Regions from separate parts of the Neobacillus sp. PS2-9 genome, predicted to be linked through region 3. Evidence: predicted binding sites of a transcription regulator. Region 3 holds the regulator's gene; each other region holds the start of a gene.
The links. The regulator LexA, encoded in region 3, represses DNA repair genes until DNA is damaged. The targets are predictions, from matches to a motif close to CGAACATATGTTCG.

Region 1 (7,525 bases), 1.7 Mb from region 3:
TAATTACTTCAGGAGGTGCCAATTGTGAGGAAGACATTTCGGACTTTGTTTATTGTGTTATTTTTCTGGTTATCTCTTGCTCTATACTTTACCAACCGTCTGATGTATATGAAGAAAAAGGATGAAGAATTAATCTTAAGGCGCGAAAAGGAAGCCGGCCGATATAAGCCTGATGAATTCGAGTCTTTGCCAAAGCAGGAGGTTGATATTCCTTCACCATTTGGTTACATGATTAAAGGTCTTCTTATTGAACCACACAAGACGAACCGATATATTATTATTTCTCATGGCGTAACGGAAACGAAAATGAATTCGATTAAATATGCGAACCTCTTTCTCGATAGAGGGTTTAATGCTTTCATTTACGACCATCGCCGACACGGAGAATCCGGTGGAAAAACAACCAGCTTTGGTCACTATGAAAAATTCGACCTTAAAACGATTGTCGATTGGCTAAAAAAAGAAAAAGGACCGAACCTTGAGCTTGGCATTCACGGGGAATCCATGGGAGCCGCTACCATGCTGTTATATGCGGGGCTCCTTGAGGATGGGGCTGACTTTTACATTGCTGATTGCCCATTTTCTGATTTTAAGGAGCAGCTTGCCTATCTCATAAAAAAAGACTTTAAGCTCCTACCCGGACTGTTACTTCCGATTGGTGATATCCTTTTGCGTTTTCGAGACAAATATTCTATTCGTCACGTATCACCCATTTCAGTTATTGAAAATATTAAACACCCTGTTCTGTTCATTCACAGTCAAAAGGACGATTTTATACTCCCTACCATGTCAAAGGACTTATTTGAGCAAAAAAAGGGTCCTAAAATGTTATACCTTGCTGAAAATGGACGGCATGCCCAGTCCTTTAACGAAAACCGTGCGGATTATGAGCGAGTCATCGATGAATTTTTAGAGACATATGTTCATCAAGGTTTATCATCTATTTAAGAAAAGCGCAAGCGCCTTGGTCAGCCCCGACAGGCAAATGTTCTTCGGCAAGAAAAGTCCGCATTTTGACTTTTATTGCCGAAGGTTATTTGACCCGAGGGGCTAGGCGCTGGAGCTGGACCATTCTCGAAGTCGAAGTTTATACTTTATACTGTTTTTTCTTTAATCATTAGGCTCATGTGTCCATTTAAGATTTGCTGTGGACTTTTTAGTTGAAAACAATTGGCGGTTTGAGAAAAATCGATTTTCATTTCTTCATCTAAAAAAACGGTTTTCGCTTTTTCTACATATACCGGTCGATCATTTGTTTCGATGGCCAAGTCATCTTGATCTAATGCCGGTACAAACCACAGGGCAATTACCCCATTTACCGCGCACCCACAGCCATCTGTATCGTATTTTAATTTTAAAAACCCTTTGCGGCCTGCTGTTCTTTCATTTATTTTTTCTATTGCTGCCGCTGTTATAGTAATTTGCATGATTAAATCCCCTTTTTTGTGCATAGGGTGATTGTAACATAGGTTTTAAGGGATTTTTATTTTTTTGCTCGTCTTTTATTGCATTTTCCTTATATTCCAGTTATTCTCAAAGTTAATATGAAATTCCAAAAGGGGTGTTTGCTTTGTCAAAAGTACAAATCAAGGTAAATGATAACGGTTCATTACGAATTACAGGTGATGTGGAACTGCTTGATGGCGAAGGTAATGTCTATCCATCAAAACCAGCCTTTTCCCTTTGCCGCTGCGGTTTATCGAACAATAAGCCATACTGTGATGGCTCACATAAAGGGAAATTTGATTCTCAAGTTCGTGTTCTTAAAGAGGAATAGGATAAAATGGGCGGCCTTTCTTTGGGCCGCTCTTTTTCTTAGTTCTTGAGTCCACTTGGGTAACGTAGACCGCTCCTACGCGACCGTTCTCCCTTTCCTGAGCACACTTGGGTAACGTAGACCGCTCCTACGTGACCGTTCTCCCTTTCCTGAGTCCACTTGGGTAACGTAGACCGTTTCTACGTGACCGTTCTCTCTTTCCTGAGCAACCTTGGGAACGTAGACCGCTTCTACGTGACCGTTCTCCCTTTCCTGAGTCTACTTGGGTAACGTAGACTGGATTACTTTTTCTATAATTTCCTTCTCCAGATTTTTCTACATATCAATATAGATATTTAATTAACAAAGCCTGTTTTTCACAAATCCGTCAGTCTGATATCGGCAATATTCATTATGGGAATGCGATGTATCTCTTCAAAGCGGTCAACGATATGAAGTCTTTGCAGCAGTTCATCCCAGTAATGGATTTTTCCAATGACAATTTCATAGTTTCGATTCCGATAGTGAGTAACGGTAACGAACTGATCAAACTCGATTGCTTCCGAAAGGGTCTCATTCATGAGCTCAAGCTGCTGTTCATCCATTTCCCTTTTTTGTTCAAATCCATCTTCCTTCACCCAATCCCTAAGCAATTTCACATGCTCAGGAAGCATCATCGACGTCCACTTGATCCTCCCACGGTCGCGAATCATACGCTCTCCTTCTTTCGTTACATTTTATGTCCCCCAACCAATGTGGCACGATGCTTGGCGGTTCCTGCAGCTGTATAAGAAACTGCGCGCAACAGAGAGCCTGCACCGAAGCGTCTCCGGACAGCATCAACCACATAGCCAAGCTCTCGTCTCTTATAGGCACCCATGTCAAAAAGATCAAGCTGCAGCTCACGGTCATCAACAATGTTGCTGATAGCAATAGAAATTTGCCGTACTGTCTTTCCTGAATAATGCTCGTGAAATAATTCCAGACAGATACGGTAAAGCTCCATCGTTACATTTGTGGGATGATGAATGGTTCTTGAACGATGAAAACCGCCGCCAAATTCATCTTGACTGTATCCTACTCCAAGGCTAATCGTTCTCCCTGCCTTTCGATGTGTTCTTGCTCTTCGTGCCACCTCTTCACATATTTCTAACATGACAGCCTTAATCTCCTCTTCCTCTTTATAATCTCTTAAGAGAATTTGGCTTTTTCCGAAGCTAATTTGCCCTTGGATAATGGGTGCTCCCAAATCAGAGAGGTCGACTCCCCAGGCATGATAATATAACTGATTTCCCATAATTCCGAATTTCTTTTCCAGCTTTTCTAAATCATAGCGGGCCAGCTGACCGACAGTAAAAATCCCCATACTATTTAATGTTTTTTCCACACGTCTGCCAATACCCCACATTTCTCTAAGTGGTGATACCTTCCAAAGCTTTGTTTGGACGTCCTCATATGTCCACTCTGTCACGCCTTTTTTCTTTGCATCAAGATCAAGACAAAGCTTTGCCATTAACATATTGGGGCCAATCCCCACTGCACAGGGCAGCTGAAATTCCCGCTCAATATCATCTTTTATTTTTTGAGCAATGGTATGAGCATCTCCCCATAAATGATCAGCCCCATCGACTTTAATGAAACTTTCATCGACGCTATACGTATGGATGGCCTCTTTTGGTACATAGCGGTTAAACACGCGCGAAATTTCTGTAGAAATACGTAAATAGGTTGCCATCTTGGGCTCAACAATTTGGATTCTTGGATCATTTGGAATTTCAAACATTCGCGTTCCCGTTTTAATCCCAAATTCTTTTTTCAATCGCGGCGAAGCAGCAAGTACTATACTCCCTTGACGTTCCTTGTTACCACAAACAGCTAAATAGCAATCCAAAGGGTCGAGGCCAAGCATGACAGCTGAGCAGCTTGCATAAAAGCTTTTCATGTCCACACATAAAATTTTATTTTGCGGCAGCGTACTGTAATCGACCATGGAGTTTCCCTCACATCTTATTTTTTCGAACATCTGTTCTCAGTTATTATATTCCTAATCATAAGCGAATATGCGTTCGTATTCAATGGGGATTTTTTGACAATTTTTCTTATGGGGATTAACTAAAAAAGCGTTATAATAATGGATGAGGTGTTATTGGTGGAAAAAAAGCTGATAAAAAAAATGATCTTAAACTGTCTGAAACAGTATTATTCAACTGAATCCATGCCTATTGGCGAAAAAGATTTAGAGGATCTGATCAATAGGATTTTGCTTGTAAAAGAAGAAGAACCAAAAGCAGATTTACATGAAATCATAAATGACACAGTTTATGAGTTCTTAACTGGGTGAAATCTAGGCAAAATAAAAAGCCTCAAATCGAGGCTGGAAGAATTACAATTATTTTGAGTTAAATGCACGCTTGCCAAGACGCTCAAACAACCGTGGAAAAAGAACATAAACCACGCTTCCCATGTTCATCCACCGTGGCAAATTGATTTCTCTTGTTTTCGTTAGCATGCTGTCAACGACCTTACTTGCCACATATTCAGGCTGAAGCATGTAGCGCTGTACATTTTTTACATATGTGCCTTGTTCATCTGCAATGTCAAAAAAATTAGTAGCGATTGGCCCTGGATTAACGGCTGTTACGAGCACATTGTAATCCGCAAGTTCCATTCTTAGTGCATTCGTATAGCCGAGAACGGCATGCTTAGTAGCTGAATATACACTTGATTTTGGTGTAGCAATCTTCCCTGCCTGCGAGGCAATGTTGATAATATGACCGGAGCGCCTCTCCCGCATTTTCGGCAGTACCATGTTCGTGCACGCCATCAGCCCCAGTACATTCACATCAAACATACCCTTGATTTCAGCCATTGTTGCTTTATGCGCTTCACGAAAAATGCCGAAGCCTGCATTATTGACAAGGATATCTATCTGGCCAATTGTATCAAAGATCTGTTTAAAGACCTCCTCCACCTGCTTTGTGTCAGATACATCAAGTTGGAAAACATCCACACTAACATGGTATTTTTGCTGCAAATCCGATTGAAGTTGCTGGAGCTTATCTAAACTTCTTGCCAGTAATACAAGGTTGGCACCACGTGCCGCACAAAGCTTAGCGATTTCTGCACCGATTCCTCCCGATGCACCGGTAATCACAATATTTTTTTCTTTTAGTAGTTCTCTTCCCACATGCACACCTCTACTCGCTTACTCCCGTTACTCACTCTTCAGATCGCCTTGTAGAGAACGGGCTGTTTATTATTACTACTAATTTCGCCGATAGAGGATAAATAGTCAAGTTGAGCAACCGTTTCTGATATGGTTAGCATGAGTTCACGCTGATAGACAGTCGGAAAAAGGCGTTGACAAATTTCAAATACAGTGAGTTCCTCTTCTTTCAGCCAGTTTTTAACGGTCATCGCCCGCTCATGCTGCCGTGTGAGTCGTTTTTCAATAAGCGCTTCTAATTCATACACTTCTTCACCGTGCCCGGTGTACACACACTGAATAGGATACGCCAACAGCTTTTTCATCGAATCATTATGCTGAAGCTGTGGATTTGGTCTTTCTGTTTCACCAGGTGCAGGCGGCTCAAGCAATGGGTTTGGTGAAATATGCGCTAGAATTAAATCACCACCAATTAATACTCCATCCTTTTCTCGGAAAAGAGCAATTTGACTTTGAGCATGACCTGGCGTTTCAATTACCTCCCATTCACTAAGCCCTAATGGCCTCATTCCCTCAGAGAGATGTCCCGTTAGTGAACGATTACAAGAATACTTCAGCGTTTTTCTTAGCTTGGAAAGGAACGGAAAATACTCCTCAGGAAGCCCAAATTCTTTAAAATATAAGCGGTAGAAAGCCTCTTGTTCTTGAAAAAAGGCTTCAGTCGGGTTGATCCACCGTTCATTCAGCAGATGACCATGAACCTCCAAAGAAGCAGGGAAAAAGTCAAGCCCTCCTGCATGATCGGGGTGATGGTGGGTTAAGATTACTTGTTCAATATCATCCGGATGTAAATGTAATTCTGCCAATTGTTCTTTCAACGAATTCCAAGATTTCTCTGTTTTCACTCCCACGTCAACGAGTGTCAACCGCTCCCCTTTAATCAAAAAAACATTTACATCCCCAACTGGAAATGGTGTTGGTAAGGTAATTTTAGCAATTCCATTTTTCCATTCTGTCATAATGAAAACTCCTTAATATTATTGTTAAATAAAGAAATGAAAATAGAAAGATATGAACAGTATTGTCATTTAATATATAAAATAAAGTGTAGCGATTTATTCCCTAATTGTCATTATTTCTGCATAATTTTTTAGAAAAAATAAAAAATTCTTACAACATTTCACTTGACAGACAACCTATTTCTCTTGCATAATCACAATTAAAATTTGCTACGTTAAAGCGATGAATAAGGCCAGCCTTTCGTCCTTTATGGATGAAGGGTCTATTTTATTTTTACGGAGAAAAAGGAGGAAATAAAGTGAACAAAATAGCGATTGTCGGTGCGGGTTCAATGGCTGAAGCATTCATTTCAGGAATTCTTAAAAATGAATTAATTGATAGAAAAAATGTATGGGTAACAAACAATTCAAATAAGGAAAGGCTAAATAGTCTTAGAGAGCGCTATGGTGTTAGGAGCACGTATGATTTGAATGCTCTTTTCGATGGTGCAGATATTGTCATGTTAGCGATGAAGCCAAAAGATGCAGCGACAGCAATCCAAGCCATTCGCGAACAGTTAACTGAGCACATGCTAGTCGTTTCCGTCTTAGCAGGTGTATCCATGAGTATCATTGAAACCTTGGCAAGAAAACCCCTTGCGATTGTACGATCCATGCCAAACACCTCAGCCGCAGTTGGCAAATCCGCAACCGCGGTAGCTGTGAATCAACGGGTTACCAACGAGCAGGTAGAAACAACAAGAAACCTTTTTGGTACGGTTGGATTAACTTCTTTTGTGGAAGAAGAACAATTAGATGCTGTCACAGGACTATCTGGAAGCGGACCTGCTTATATCTATTATTTAATTGAAGCAATGGAAAAAAGTGCGGTTGAGGTTGGCCTTGAAAAAGAAATGGCAAGTCAACTCATTGTTCAAACACTGATTGGAGCAGCAGAGATGGTTAAGAATTCATCTAAATCCTCCACACAACTGCGCAAGGACGTCACTAGTCCTGGTGGAACAACGGAAGCCGGTATTAAAGTGCTCGAGGAAAATGAAGTGCAGCAAGCATTCATTTCATGCATTAAAGCTGCTACTGCCCAATCTAAGAAAATGGGAGCTGCCTTACGTTCTCAACTTGAGACAGCGGATCAACCTTCCTAGTTGGATGTTTGACTCATTTACTATAAACTAGGTGGAAAAAGGTCCAGGAAGTGTGGTTCATGCTAACAATATTATTTTCATTAGGAATTCTCGTTTGGATTATTTTTCTGATTGATGCACTGATTGGTTTCCGTCAAGTGGACTCGCTTGAAAAAGAGGAAGGTTTAGAAACAGGCCCCATGTTATCGGTGATCGTAGCAGCTAGAAACGAAGAAAAACAAATAAAGGCAAGTATCCTAAGCCAGCTACAGCAAACCTATAGAAATGTGGAATGGATTTTAGTAGATGACCGCTCCACGGATGAAACTGGAAAACTTCTTGATGAATTGATGAAGGAAGATCCTCGGGTCAAGGTTATTCATGTGAAGGAATTACCTGAAGGTTGGCTTGGAAAAAATCATGCATTATATAAGGGGTCGCTTCAGGCATCAGGAAAATG
Region 2 (7,525 bases), 2.5 Mb from region 3:
ATAACAGTTCTTCCTCACCAATCACATCGACAATAACTTTTCCTTCACCGAGCTTTAACGCTGTTTCAAGTGAATCGGCAATTCGAGCAGAAATGCCCTCCTTGATCACGATTCGATCGACCACCACTTCAATCGAGTGCTTTTTGTTTTTTTCTAATTCAATCTCATCTCCGAGATCGAGCATTTCACCGTCCACACGGACCCGAACAAAGCCTTGCTTTTTAATATCCTCTAGGACCTTTACATGCGTTCCTTTTCTCCCAGAAACAACCGGTGCAAGGATTTGCATCTTTGTCCGTTCCGGATACTCGAGGATCCGATCGACCATCTGTTCAATTGTTTGAGACGAAATCTCTATATGATGAATCGGACAGGTTGGGTGTCCCACCCTTGCAAACAATAATCGTAAATAATCATAAATCTCTGTCACGGTCCCGACTGTTGAGCGCGGGTTCCGGCTTGTTGTCTTTTGATCGATAGAAATGGCAGGGGATAAACCTTCAATCGCATCGACATCTGGCTTATCCATCTGACCTAAAAATTGACGGGCATAAGCAGACAGGGATTCTACATACCGGCGCTGCCCTTCTGCATAAATCGTATCAAATGCGAGCGAGGACTTCCCTGAACCGGAAAGCCCCGTCAACACTACAAGCTTATCTCTCGGAATGGTGACATCAATATTTTTTAAATTGTGGGCTCTGGCGCCTTTAACAACCAGTTTCTCCATCGCCATGTATACGTCATCCTTCCGCTTTAAGTTCCAATAATAGGTCACGAAGCTCGGCAGCACGTTCGAAGTTTAATGCCTTTGCTTCTGCCTTCATCTCTTTTTCCATCGTAGCAATCAGCTTTTCTCTTTCCTTCTTGTTCATCTTGCTGAAGGATGCGGCTGGTGCGTACTCTTCTTGCTCCTCGGCCGCATGTGTCGCACGTATGACATCACGGATTGCTTTTTGAATAGTCTTTGGCGTTATTCCGTGCTTTTCGTTATATTCTTCTTGGGTGGCACGGCGCCGCCTTGTTTCGCTAATCGCCAGCTCCATCGAATTCGTCATGCGATCAGCGTACATAATGACATGTCCATTGGCATTCCGTGCTGCCCGGCCAATCGTCTGAATGAGTGAGCGCTCGGAGCGGAGGAAGCCTTCTTTGTCTGCATCAAGAATGGTTATGAGTGACACCTCAGGAATATCTAAACCTTCACGGAGCAGGTTGATTCCAATAAGAACGTCATATTTCCCCATTCGCAGTTCACGGATGATTTCAATTCGTTCTAGCGTTTTCACTTCTGAATGTAAATATTGAACTTTAATCCCGATTTCTTTTAGATAATCGGTTAAATCCTCTGACATTTTCTTCGTCAAAGTAGTGACAAGGACACGTTCATTTTTCTTCACACGTTCGTGAATTTCACCGATTAAATCATCAATTTGTCCCTCAATCGGTCGGATCTCAATCGTTGGATCTAAGAGTCCCGTCGGGCGGATGATTTGCTGAACCATGTCCGGCGTATGCTCCAATTCATATGGTCCAGGAGTCGCCGAAACAAAGATGGCGTTGTGAACATGCTTTTCAAATTCATCAAAGGTTAACGGCCGGTTATCAAGAGCCGATGGTAGACGGAAACCATGGTCCACGAGGACTTGTTTCCTTGCTTTGTCACCATTAAACATACCCCTGATTTGTGGCAGGGTAACATGGGATTCATCGATAATCATGAGAAAGTCTTCTGGAAAATAATCCAGCAGTGTATACGGCGTCGATCCTGCCGGCCTTAAGGTAAGGTGGCGTGAATAATTTTCAATGCCTGAACAAAAACCCATTTCTCGCATCATTTCTAAATCATAGCGGGTCCGCTGTTCAATTCGCTGGGCTTCAAGTAACTTATTGTCCGCTCGCAGCTCCTCAAGGCGTTCCTCCAGTTCTTTTTCGATATTCTGAATGGCAACGCGCATTTTCTCTTCTCGTGTAACGAAGTGGGAGGCTGGAAAAATGGCGATATGCTCGCGTTCACCAATAATTTCACCTGTGAGCGCATCCACTTCACGAATCCGGTCGATTTCATCACCGAAAAATTCTACGCGCACACAATGCTCATCACGTGAAACGGGGAAAATTTCGACCACGTCTCCACGAACCCGAAAGGTACCGCGTTTAAAATCAATATCATTTCGTTCATATTGGATATCGACTAAGCGATGGAGCAGGTGATTGCGCTCGATTTCCATACCACTTCTAAGCGATAGGACCATCTCACGGTATTCTTCCGGAGAACCGAGACCATAGATACAAGAGACACTGGCGATGATGATGACATCTTTCCGTTCAAAAAGAGAAGAAGTGGCCGAGTGGCGCAATTTATCAATTTCATCGTTGATGCTAGCATCTTTTTCAATGAAGGTATCGGTTTGCGGCACATACGCTTCCGGTTGATAGTAATCATAGTAGCTGACAAAATACTCTACCGCGTTGTTCGGGAAAAATTCCTTAAACTCGCTGTACAGCTGTCCTGCCAATGTTTTGTTGTGGGCAATGACAAGGGTTGGTTTATTAACCTCTTTAATCACATTTGAAACGGTGAACGTCTTTCCTGTTCCTGTTGCCCCAAGGAGTGTTTGATGACGCTTATTATTTCGAATGCCCTCGACTAACTGGCGAATCGCTTCCGGCTGATCCCCCTGTGGAGAGTACGCTGAGACTAATTCAAATTGGTCTTTCACACGATTTCCTCCCGTACAAATAAATCACTTTTCAGCTAAAAATCTAGTTATTGATCGGGATGGTGCTGGAAAGTGTATCCTCTAAAATTTCATATTAACATTCTACCACAATACCCCAAAAACAAACCAACAATATGCGAACTAGTATTCGTTTTTTTATTTTTTCATTTAATATAATGGCTGAGTTAAAGAACAGTGCTGATTTTTACACCCTGTTGATTGGAGCGGAAGGCACGAAGACTCCTGTGGGAGTATGGTTCAGGGGAGACCACGCAGGCGCTAGCGCCGAGGAGGCCCGCCGAAACACCCACGGAAAGCGAAGTGCCTGGAGCGGAAATCAACAGGCAAGTTTAACAGAGCCAATATAATAAAAAGCCTGCCAGTTTTCCTGACAGACTTTCGGAGATTAATTCAGATTACTAGGTCTTCTTCACTGCTCTTGGCTTCATTTTAGCCGCCAGCCAGAAACCAGCGGTTAATGAGAAAGCATCAATGACAATTAACACGAAGGTATTCGTATACCCTTTATATACAGAGGCTGCAATCAGTGCAACCGTTAATACAAGGCCGATCAGTCGATTGTAAGTAACCCGTGTAAAAAGCAGGACTAGTAACCCTGGCAAAATAAGTGCCGACAAGTATTCAATAACATTTACCAATGGGTACACCTCATTCAATAAATTTCTGTTAATTAATTCTAGAAATTTATTAACAAAATTGCAACAAAAATATTAAATTCAGCGGACCTTATGATTCATGCTTCATTTGAAGAACTGCTTCTTTTTGACTTGTCATCAAGCTTACTAGTACAAAACAAAGAAATGAAAGTAAAATCGGCATAACCACTGTATGAAGGCCAAATGCATTTGGATGAAAACGGTCTAATAATATATAAGACCCCATTCCCACAATCATAGATGTTATCGCTCCATACTTATTCCCCTTACTCCAATACAACCCTAAAACTACAGGCCAAATAAAGACAGATTCAAGACCGCCAAACGAGAATAAATTCAGCCAGACAATTAAATCAGGTGGACTTAAAGCAAGCAGGATAACAAGAATCCCAATCACCGCCGTGACACTGAAGCTGACCTTTTTTACATGGTCGTCTCCTGCGTGTGGCTTGATATAATTTAAATAAACATCCTTTACTAATGCAGAGCTTACAAGAATTAATAAGGCATCTACCGTGGACATAATCGCTGCCATAGGAGCTGCAAGGACAATTCCGGCAACATACGGTGGCAAGACCTTCATCGACAACAACGGCATGACGGTATCACCAATTTTTACATTTGGTAGAACAGGACGGGCAAACACCCCAATCAGGTGCATGCCAAGCATGATAAAGCCGACTACAATAGTACCAATTATAATTGCACTGTGCATGGCCTTAGAATTTTTATAAGACATCGCACGCACCGTAATTTGTGGTAATCCAACTACACCGACCCCTACTAAAATCCAAAAAGATGAAACATACGCCGGAGTCAGATTATGCTGCGCACCAAATGGGCTGATCAGGTTTGGGTTCTCTACTGCTAAATCAGAAATAATTTTAGGGATTCCACCACCAGCCTTAATGGTTGCGATCAGCAGAATCAATGTCCCCATAAACATCACAACGCCTTGGACAGTATCCGTTAATGCAACTGCTCGAAATCCGCCAACAATCACGAATACAAGGACAGAGAAGGCAAAAATCAATAATGCAGTGGTATAGGAAAGGCCTGTTAAACTTTCTACCAGCCTGGCTCCACCAATCCACTGGGCTGTCATTGAGGAAAAAAGAAAAATAATAATACTTGCTGCAGAAAGTAACACGACTGTTTTGCTTTTATACCGTTCCTTCAGGAAGTCTATTAATGTGATAGCTTTATACTGCCGAGCGACAATAGCAAATTTCTTTCCTAGTACCATTAAGGTAAAATAACCGGTTGCCAGTTGAGCCATCGCAAGCAGGACCCAGCCTAACCCCTGTGTATAGGCAATTCCGGGGCCACCGATAAAGCTGCTGGCACTTCCGTAGGTAGCAACCATCGTCATGGCTAGAATAAAGCCGCCCATTTGGCGTTCCCCTAAAAAGTACTCCTCTAGGAATGAATTCGTTTTAATGACTCGTTTGTTTGACCAAAGGCCAATCGCAAAAATAATTAATAAGAAGATAATCAACGGTGTGATAACGGGCCAGTTCACTTTCTCTCCCCCTCTTCCACTTCAAAGGGTACATCTTTGAATAAAAATTTGATGGTCAAAACAACTAGTATGACCATAACAATAAAGCCAACAATACAACTGTAAAAGAACCATGCAGGCAGTCCAAATATGTATGAGTAGTTGTTAACATTACCGGAGCCAAGGCCATAGCCAAAGCCATACCACCAGATAAAATTGATGAGAACAAGGATGACACCTATCCATGCTTCTCTATGCGCGATCCTAAATCGATTGTCCTCTGGATTGACTATCTTTTTCAACAGTACTCCCCCTCTGATATTTTCATATTATGTTTCACTAATATTGAACATTTTACCAAACATAGTGGATAAATAAAGAAAAAAAGAAAAAACCATATGAGCATAGGTCCAAAAGGCCATGCTCATATGGTTTTTCTTATACACTATTTTATCATTGCACCTGTTGGGCCAAGCTTGTAGCCCCCCATTTTGGTGTTGTAGGCCATGGCACCGCTGCTGTAAAAATAGTACCAGCTTTTGCCGACGAGAACCCACCCCATTTTCATTGCACCGCTGCCAGCCAAATAATACCAAGTTCCGCCTTGTTTCAACCAACCTGTTTTCATCGCACCGTTGCCATCAAGGTAGTACCAGGTTGTGCCTTGCTTTAACCAGCCAGTCTTCATCGCACCACTATTCGCAAAGAAATACCAGACATTTTTAACCTTTTTCCATCCCGTCTGCATTTCGCCATCAGCATTGAAGTAGTACCAAATTCCCGAAACCTGTTTCCAGCCTGTCACATAATCACCGATCGCCGGATCATAGTAATACCATTTTCCATCATACTGCTTCCAATTGGATGCTGTTTTGAACTTGATGATAATGTCATTAGCTAAATTTTGGCCTTGAGGTCCTGTTAACGCCTCTTTTTTTATCGTTAAAGTGTAGGTTGTACTGCCTTTCAGCACATCAGGTATAACAATTAAGGTATCATCAGATGTCTCATTGTATGTTTCAACATAACCTTCTGGTCCTTTTATTGTTATTAGGGATTCGTCAGCAAGCTCAACATTCAAATCAAAATGAAAACCTAACAAACTATCTAGTGGCACATTTGTAACACCATCATAAAAGTTATCATGAAAATCAAAATCTTCAATATCATCGTTCCAAATAAGGGTCGCAGCCTCAAGCCATCCTACTGGTGAGGCTGGTGGAGGCGTCACCGGATCTGTCGGTGTACCCGGATCTGTCGGAGTGCTCGGTGGTGTATCCACTGTACCCACTGTTTTAGCATCAATACTAACAATAGAATACTTTCCGTCACTGCTGGTAGTGACAGCAATCAATTGCCCATTCTGAAAATGAAGCTTTTGAACCGTAAGATCCTGCTTAATCGTGTATAAATACTTATTTGTATTATATTGATACACATCGATTCCGCCATCAACTCTAGCAGCAAACGTTAGTTGGTCCTGTAAGCTAAACTCATAATCATTATATTTTCTGCCTAATTGGAAGGAATAAGTCATGTCCCCTGATTGGTATATCGCCAAATCAAACACAATACCACTATTATTGTACATGCTCGCGCCATCTGGTGTGATTTTTGCAAAAGGATCAAGAGGATAGTCCCCATGATAAGGAGAATCATAGTGCTTCTTTATTGTTCCGTTATCTACTTCAAAAGCATCCACATCTCTTGGGCTTGTATCCGTTGAAATAGAATAAATCTTTGATGCTTCAGGATTAGCATATAGATAAGACCATGCACGCATATTGGCAATATAAGTGTTAGGTACTTCCCCACCTGTTGTCAGAGAGTAAACCTTCATGTTTTCCCACTGGTCAGAACCAGGAGCAATATAAATATAGCCATTTTTATCAATCGCAATATCATACGGATCTGCATCAACATCAATGACTCTCGTTAATGCGAAGGTTTTTGTATCTACTTCCGCAATCGCTCCAATGAGTGTGGAAGCAACATATTGATGAGTCATTTTATGTTGTGTGACATACAGCTTATTATTATATAACTCCAGCCTCTCTGCTGGGTATGGAAGGGCTAAGGATTTAATCTCACCGGTTGACACATTGGCTGAATAGATTGTTTTGCTGCCCAATTTTGTCATATAAACAATAGGCCTATTCGGGTCAATGGCTGTATCATTTGGCTTAAATCCAAGGTTAGTAAGAGTTCCCGCTGGGTCAGGGACACCAGGAGTAGTGGGAACACCTGAAGATGGCGGCGTATCCGCATTCATTGTCTCAATAAAATAATTCCCGTTGCTATCTTTATTAATCGTGACTAAAACACCGTTCTGGATATGAAGCTTTTGAACATTTAAATCTTTTCTTAATGAGTAGAGGTACGTTTTTGTATCATATTGATATACGTCGATTCCACTAGTTGTGCTCGCTGCAAAGGTCAGACCAAGCGGCATGCTAAACTCGTAATCATTATATTTTTTCCCAAAAGAAAAACGGTAAGTCATATCCCCAGATTGATAGGTAGCAAGCTCAAAGACCGTACCACCAGTATTGTAAATATACTGACCATCTGGAGAAAATTTCGCAGATACATCTAGTGGATAATCACCATGATAAGGAGAATCA
Region 3 (7,525 bases):
AAGCTGAAAAAATAGTCGCTCTCTTCCGAAGTAATGGGCCGCAAATTCATCTTCTATTAAATATAGCTGATATTTTCTCACTACGGTTCTCTCCTTCGTTGATTCCCCTTTTTTCTATTATAAAAAAACACAAACGAATCATTTGTCTTACTGCGGCAAAAACTTCCACTACTTTTGTCGATTAACAGATTTCTTAACAAATCTACTATGAATTCGATAGAAAATATGAACTTTCCTTCAGAAAAGGATATTTTTCGAAAAATTGTCACAAAAAAAGGAACAGCTAAAAGCTGTCCCTAACATTTGTTGTTTATTTTTGTAACAATGCCTTCACACGGGCAACAACATTGCTTACTGTAAAGCCGTATTCTTCCATAATCTTTTCACCTGGTGCAGAAGCTCCGAACATATCGATTGCCAGTACATCGCCTTCGTCACCAGTATATTTGTGCCATCCAAAAGATGAACCTACTTCTATACCAAGACGTTTTTTCACGTTCTTTGGAAGAACGGAATCTTTGTATTCCTGAGATTGCTGTTCAAAACGATCCCAAGAAGGCATGCTTACTACAGAAACATGAATTCCATCACCAGCTAAAGCCTTTTGAGCTTCAACAGCAAGGCTTACTTCAGAACCAGTTGCCAATAATAAAGCATCTGGCGTTTCTCTTTCAGATGGAGAAACTACATAGGCACCTTTAGAAACTCCATCGTATGCATTTGTATCTGTACCTTTTAATGTAGGCAGATCTTGACGAGTTAGAACAAGTGCAGTTGGCTTATTTGTGGATTCAACAGCTAACTTCCATGCTGCAGCTGTTTCGTTTCCATCTGCTGGACGAATGATGGATAATCCTGGCATAGCACGTAATGCTGCAAGCTGTTCAACTGGTTCGTGTGTTGGTCCATCTTCACCAACCGCAATACTGTCATGAGTAAATACATAGGTTACAGGTAGACCCATTAATGCAGCTAAACGAATAGCTGGACGTAAGTAATCAGAGAAAACGAAGAATGTTCCACCAAATACTTTTACGCCACCATGAAGAGTTATACCGTTCATTGCAGCACCCATTGCAAATTCACGGACACCGAACCAGAAATTACGGCCCTCATAGGAACCTGGCATATAATCTTTTGATCCTTTAATCATCGTTTTGTTAGATCCTGCAAGGTCTGCGGAACCACCAATGAAGATAGGAAGGTTTTTCGCAATCGCATTTAACACCTCTCCAGAAGATGCACGGCTTGCTAAGCTCTTTCCTTCACTGTAAACAGGGATATCCTTGTCCCAACCAGCAGGTAATTCATTGTTTAATGCCTGCTCCAATTGAGCAGCTAGTTCAGGATATTCTGTCTTATATTTTGCAAAAAGATCGTTCCATTCTTTTTCCTTTTTCTCGCCAGTTTCAACGATAAGCTTTTGGAAGTTTTCATATACTTCCTGTGGAACATGGAAATCTTCTTCAAAAGTCCATTTATAAGCCTCTTTAGTAAGCTTTAACTCATTAGCACCCAGTGGTGATCCATGAACACCAGAAGTACCGGCGCGGTTTGGTGAGCCATAACCAATGACCGTTCTTACTTCAATCATCGTTGGACGGTCTAAATCATTTCTTGCTTCTTCAAGTGCTTTTGCAATTTCCTCAAGGTTATTACCATCTTCTACACGAAGATATTGCCATCCGTATGAAAGGAAACGGTCCTTAACACTCTCAGAGAATGATTTATCTAAGTCACCATCAAGGGAAATATCATTAGAATCATAAAGAACAACCAATCGACCTAACTTTAAGTGACCAGCAAGAGAGGCAGCCTCAGCTGATACACCTTCCATTAAATCCCCATCACCGCAAATACTATATGTAAAGTGGTTGACTAATTCATAATTTTCTTTATTATAAACACCTGCTACATGGCGCTCCGCCATTGCCATACCCACTGCCATAGCAATTCCCTGACCAAGTGGACCTGTTGTTGCTTCTACACCTTCAGTATGACCATATTCTGGATGTCCAGGTGTCTTACTACCCCACTGACGGAATTGTTTTAGATCATCCATTGATAAACTGTAACCGGATAAATGAAGCATGCTGTATAACAATGCTGAACCATGACCTGCAGATAAAACAAATCGGTCACGGTTAAACCATTTAGGGTTTTTTGGGTTATGATTCATGAATCGTGTCCATAATGTATAAGTCATTGGAGCCGCACCCATCGGCATACCAGGATGGCCAGAGTTTGCTTTCTCGATAGCGTCAATGGAAAGCGTTCGGATTGAAGTAACAGATAAATCATCAATAGTGTTAAACATGAATTACATCCTTTCTTAATCACTAGGATACTAAATACATCATTAATATTATATTGCCGATGTTTTTAATTCAACAAAAAGCATTTAAATAAGAGCCAAAAGGCATTTTGTTTCTTATTTTGACACATTAATTGTTTGTATATGTAAAAAGGGAATACAAAATGTATCCCGATTTATTAATGAAGTGTATTTTTCTTTCTAACCTTAATTTTCTCAGGTGTTACATCATTACCTTCCGGGTCGATGAACTTTGTATTTGTTAACGTATCAAGCATACTAGAACGGAAAGTTGCTAAATACTCGCTTCGTAGTTTAGATTGCTCTTTTGCTTCTAGTTCCGTTAATCCTGTCGATTTCGATTTTCTGGCCAACTCATTAATCCTAGCCATTTTTTCTTTTGATAGCATTAAGAACCTTCCTTTCAATTAGTCGTCTGACATCTGATTTTACTAAAAATAAGACCTTCTGACAAGGCAAAAGGTCTACTCAACTTTTGATTCTATAAATTCCTGGTATCTCCTATGTATCGTAGCTTTAGAAATAAGATAACCTAAGCCTCTAAGCGTTGCGGCAATTTCTGAAAAAGTCATGTTATTATTTCTCATCCTAACAATTTCTTCAATAGGAACATCAATTTTATCCCTGCCTGAAGATTCTCCGAGATTTCTTAAGTTATGTTGAGGTTGATATCCTCGTTCAACCGCTCGTTTCATTCCACGCTTAATTTTAACGTTATGAAGCTTTCGTTGATATTCCTCCACCATACTGACAATCTGTAGAACCATTGAGTCAGATTCAGATAATTGTAATTCGCCATTATGGGTTATGCAATAGAGCTTTATATTTTCCTTTAGGATGCAATGTAGGAGAGCAATCTTTGCATTGCCTCGCCCAAGACGTGTTTCATCCTGAATTAACAAAGCCTTGACATGGTTATCTTTTATTCGATCTAATACCTGTAGTATGCCCTCACGATCAAAATCATAGCCACTCGCTTGTTCTTTAATAATCGTATCAATTTCGAATTGATGTTGTTTTGCCAATTGAATTAATTCTTCTTCCTGACGTTCCAATGAGGTTTCCTGGGTTTCTTTATTTGTGCTAACACGACAATAAATAATTGCTTTCATATATATATTACCTAACCTAACTAATTTCCCGGAGCACTTGCTAGTTCCGTTGTGGAGGAAGAGTCTTCTCTACTGACAGGGATGATGATTTCTTCACCAGGAAAGATTTGATCATTTACGATTTTGTTATGTTTTTTAACCCATCCTACAAATTCTTTATTCGATAATGAATGCTGTGTAGAATATTGGTCAGAGATTTTCCATAAGGAATCCCCTTCAGAGATTGTTACCTTTATAAACTGATCCTCTTCATTTGAATGATACTGGAAGGATAGAATGATAGCAATTGAACAGCTTAACAGAATAAGAGTAATGGCATAGGAGTATTGGTTCCATAAATTTTTCATATAATTACACCTCTAATAAGAATATATGTTCCCTTTTGTTATTTTTATTATAGTACGAACGTTTGTTTGTTGTCAACTTCATTTTCGAACTTATGTTTGTATAAAAAAGGCGAACATGCTATAATAAAGACAACATTAACCAGGCGAGGTGCATTTTATGGTAAAAATATCAAAGCGGCAGCAGGATATCTTGGATTTCATTAAAGAAGAGGTCAAGAGTAAAGGTTATCCTCCTTCTGTTAGAGAAATCGGCGAAGCTGTTGGACTTGCATCCAGCTCTACTGTTCACGGTCACTTAGCAAGACTAGAAAGCAAAGGTCTCATTAGACGGGATCCGACAAAGCCAAGAGCCATTGAGATATTAGAAGCGGACGAAGCTGCACATATTCCGAGGAATAAAGTTGTCAACGTACCTGTAGTTGGGAAAGTTACTGCAGGCTTACCAATTACAGCGATCGAAAATGTCGAGGAGTACTTCCCGCTTCCAGAAAGCATGGCACCAGCTGATGAACATGTATTTATGCTAGAAATTATGGGTGAAAGTATGATAGAAGCAGGAATTCTTGACGGAGATTATGTCATTGTAAAACAACAGCCAACAGCTAATAATGGTGATATTGTTGTAGCCATGACAGAGGAAGACGAAGCAACTTGTAAAAGATTTTTTAAAGAAAAGGATTACATCCGTTTGCAACCAGAAAATTCTACAATGGAACCTATTATTCTACGGAATGTCTCCATTTTAGGAAAAGTAATAGGTGTTTACCGACATATCCACTGAAAAATAGGAGCTGTCACCAACTTGGTGCAGCTCTTTTTGTTTGTCTATGTTAAAGCATATGATATTTGACATGCCTGTTGATTGGAGCGGAAGGCGCGAAGACTCCTGCGGGAGTAGCGGTCACGGGAGACCCCGCAGGAGTGAGCGACGAGGAGGCTCCCGGAACGCCCGCGGAAAGCGAAGTGTCTGGAGCGGAAATCAACAGATAATAGTAACAGGTCATTACGTTCAATATATTGGGAAAAATTTCAATTAAATACATTATTATGTTCAATATATTGAAAATTCAGTATATTTACTCATGATATTAGTACAGCACTTTAATATAATAGTAATACACCAAGATTTACCTTAGGTCCAAAAAATAAACGGCTTAAGGAGTGTGAGAAACAGTGTTATGGGACATTATTTTCTCTGTAGCAATTGGTGGATTGGTTGGGGTTGTTGGACATGTTCGGAAACACGGTAAAATCATTATGCCTAGGAAAACAAAAAAATTCATTTATCTGGGTTTCCTAGAAGAATTGCTTCTAGGCGCGGTCGCCTCTCTTCTCCTCGTTCTATACACAGAACCTAATTCATTGGTAGAAATCATTGTTTTTTCAATCATTGCTGGCATCGGCGGTGATACAGTCCTTAATAGATTTAAAATGTTAAACCAGGAAGGTGAGAAATAAGGATAATAAAAAACCTTAGCAGCCAATAAAGCGCTAAGGTTTTTTATTTTTAGTACATGCTCATGTACTGATCGCGTTCCCATTGGTGAACGACTGTACGGAACATATCCCATTCAATTTCTTTTGCTTCTACAAAGTGTTCGAAGATGTGCTCTCCAAGACCAGATACAATTACTTCGTTAGACTTTAGTTGGTCTAGTGCTTGAGCTAGTGTTGCTGGAAGATCAATGATACCTTCTTCAATTCTTTCTTCCTTGCTCATAACATAGATGTTACGGTCTACTGGAGCTGGAGGAGTCAATTTATTTTTAATTCCGTCAAGACCAGCTTTTAGAAGCACAGCCATCGCCAGGTATGGGTTTGCTGCTGGGTCAACGCTACGTACTTCTACGCGAGTACTTAATCCACGTGATGCTGGAATACGAATTAATGGTGAACGGTTTCTTGCAGACCACGCTACATAACAAGGTGCTTCGTAACCAGGAACAAGACGCTTATAAGAGTTTACAGTTGGATTAGTTACAGCTGTAAAGCTTGGTGCGTGCTTCAGAATACCCGCAATAAATTGACGAGCTGTATCGCTCATTTCTAGATCACCAGTTGGCTCGTAGAATGCATTTTGACCATTTGTAAATAATGATAGGTTCATGTGCATTCCTGATCCATTTACACCGAATAATGGCTTAGGCATGAAAGTCGCGTGTAAACCATGCTTACGTGCAATTGTTTTAACTACAAGCTTGAATGTTTGGATTTGGTCGCATGCTGTTAATGCATCAGCATATTTAAAGTCGATTTCGTGCTGTCCTGGAGCTACTTCATGGTGTGATGCTTCGATTTCAAAGCCCATTTCTTCTAGCTCAAGAACGATATCACGACGGCAGTTTTCACCTAAATCTGTTGGAGCTAAGTCAAAATAGCCACCTTGGTCGTTTAATTCTAATGTTGGTTCACCATTTTGGTCTAATTTAAATAAGAAGAATTCAGGTTCAGGTCCTAGGTTGAAGTTAGTGAATCCTAACTCTTCCATTTCTTTTAATACTCTTCTTAAGTTATTTCGTGGGTCACCTTCGAATGGTTTTCCTTCTGGAGTATAGATATCACAGATTAAACGAGCTACTTTTCCTTTTTCAGCTGTCCAAGGGAAAACAACCCAAGTGCTTAAATCTGGATATAATAGCATATCAGATTCTTCAATACGTACAAAACCTTCGATAGATGAACCATCAAACATCATTTTGTTATCAAGTGCTTTTTCTAATTGGCTAATTGGAATCTCCACGTTTTTAATGGTTCCAAGAATATCCGTAAATTGAAGACGGATAAATTTCACGTTTTCTTCTTTTGCCAGTCGTTGAATATCTTCTCTTGAATACTTTGCCATTTTAATACCCCCAATTTTTTTAAAAAGAAATTAGTAGATTTTAATGGAAGAACCGAGACATATCGCCATGACGCAATGTGGATCGATTGTTTCTTCCTGAATGAATCATTTCGTTGCGAAGTAGCTTTCTGAGTTGGTCATCTGTAAGTTCTCGTTTGACTTTCTCAGTTTGCTTTTCTAGTGTTTCTGCTTGCTGCTGTTTAACCGCAAAGAGTTGTTTAATTCCCGCCATGTTGACTCCCTGATCAATTAGATCCTTGATTTCTAGAAGCCTATCAATATCGTTAAGGCTAAACAGACGCCTGTTTCCCTCGGTTCTTGCTGGAGAAATCAATTGGTGCTCTTCATAATAGCGGATTTGCCTAGCTGTAAGCTCCGTTAGTTGCATGACAGTTCCGATGGGAAACAGTGGCATGGAACGGCGAATTTCCTTTCCACTCACCAAATTTCTCCTCCCTTTTGTTAAATCATATTGCTATTATATTTCGTGTTAGATTTATTGTCAATCATATGTAAGGTTTTCTTACATGGTTTTTTCAAAATGAAATAGGACAACTAACCGTTGTCCTATTTTCCCCTAACTCAATTCAATTAATCCTTTTTCAATTAAATGGTCAACAGCAAGACACACGGCCATCTTCACGTGGGCATACGTTAATCCCCCTTGAACATATGCCACATACGGTGGTCGGATTGGACCATCTGCTGTTAATTCAATACTGGCGCCTTGGATAAACGTACCCGCTGCCATAATGACATCATCCTCATATCCTGGCATATAACTTGCGTACGGTGTAACATAAGAATTTATCGGCGAAGCAAATTGAATCGCCTGGCAGAAAGCAACCATTTTATCACGATCATCAAACTGAACAGATTGGATTAAGTC

Region 1: RCG25_RS08745 (Y-family DNA polymerase) is a predicted target of LexA. The motif match lies at 3,812-3,825, and genes of this name have one in related genera.
Region 2: uvrB (excinuclease ABC subunit UvrB) is a predicted target of LexA. The motif match lies at 2,861-2,874, and genes of this name have one in related genera.

The regions. Positions count from the first base shown of each region.
Region 1 covers NZ_CP133269.1:1,762,694-1,770,218, reverse strand. The annotation lists gene RCG25_RS08765 (alpha/beta hydrolase) at 25-948, shown strand; gene RCG25_RS08760 (iron-sulfur cluster biosynthesis family protein) at 1,095-1,427, opposite strand; gene RCG25_RS08755 (CDGSH iron-sulfur domain-containing protein) at 1,571-1,777, shown strand; gene RCG25_RS08750 (YolD-like family protein) at 2,134-2,469, opposite strand; gene RCG25_RS08745 (Y-family DNA polymerase) at 2,487-3,746, opposite strand; gene RCG25_RS08740 (YqzH family protein) at 3,906-4,097, shown strand; gene RCG25_RS08735 (SDR family NAD(P)-dependent oxidoreductase) at 4,146-4,943, opposite strand; gene RCG25_RS08730 (MBL fold metallo-hydrolase) at 4,982-5,941, opposite strand; gene proC (pyrroline-5-carboxylate reductase) at 6,241-7,086, shown strand; gene RCG25_RS08720 (glycosyltransferase family 2 protein) at 7,146-7,525, shown strand, end outside.
Region 2 covers NZ_CP133269.1:965,465-972,989, reverse strand. The annotation lists gene uvrA (excinuclease ABC subunit UvrA) at 1-736, opposite strand, end outside; gene uvrB (excinuclease ABC subunit UvrB) at 744-2,723, opposite strand; gene RCG25_RS04655 (DUF2198 family protein) at 3,143-3,382, opposite strand; gene panF (sodium/pantothenate symporter) at 3,471-4,922, opposite strand; gene RCG25_RS04645 (YhdT family protein) at 4,919-5,203, opposite strand; gene RCG25_RS04640 (hypothetical protein) at 5,347-7,525, opposite strand, start outside.
Region 3 covers NZ_CP133269.1:3,450,158-3,457,682, forward strand. The annotation lists gene sirA (sporulation inhibitor of replication protein SirA) at 1-81, opposite strand, end outside; gene tkt (transketolase) at 311-2,317, opposite strand; gene RCG25_RS17385 (DUF896 domain-containing protein) at 2,494-2,724, opposite strand; gene RCG25_RS17390 (YneB family resolvase-like protein) at 2,800-3,447, opposite strand; gene RCG25_RS17395 (cell division suppressor protein YneA) at 3,468-3,794, opposite strand; gene lexA (transcriptional repressor LexA) at 3,952-4,575, shown strand; gene RCG25_RS17405 (DUF4257 domain-containing protein) at 4,968-5,252, shown strand; gene glnA (type I glutamate--ammonia ligase) at 5,302-6,636, opposite strand; gene RCG25_RS17415 (MerR family transcriptional regulator) at 6,677-7,078, opposite strand; gene RCG25_RS17420 (methionine gamma-lyase family protein) at 7,214-7,525, opposite strand, start outside.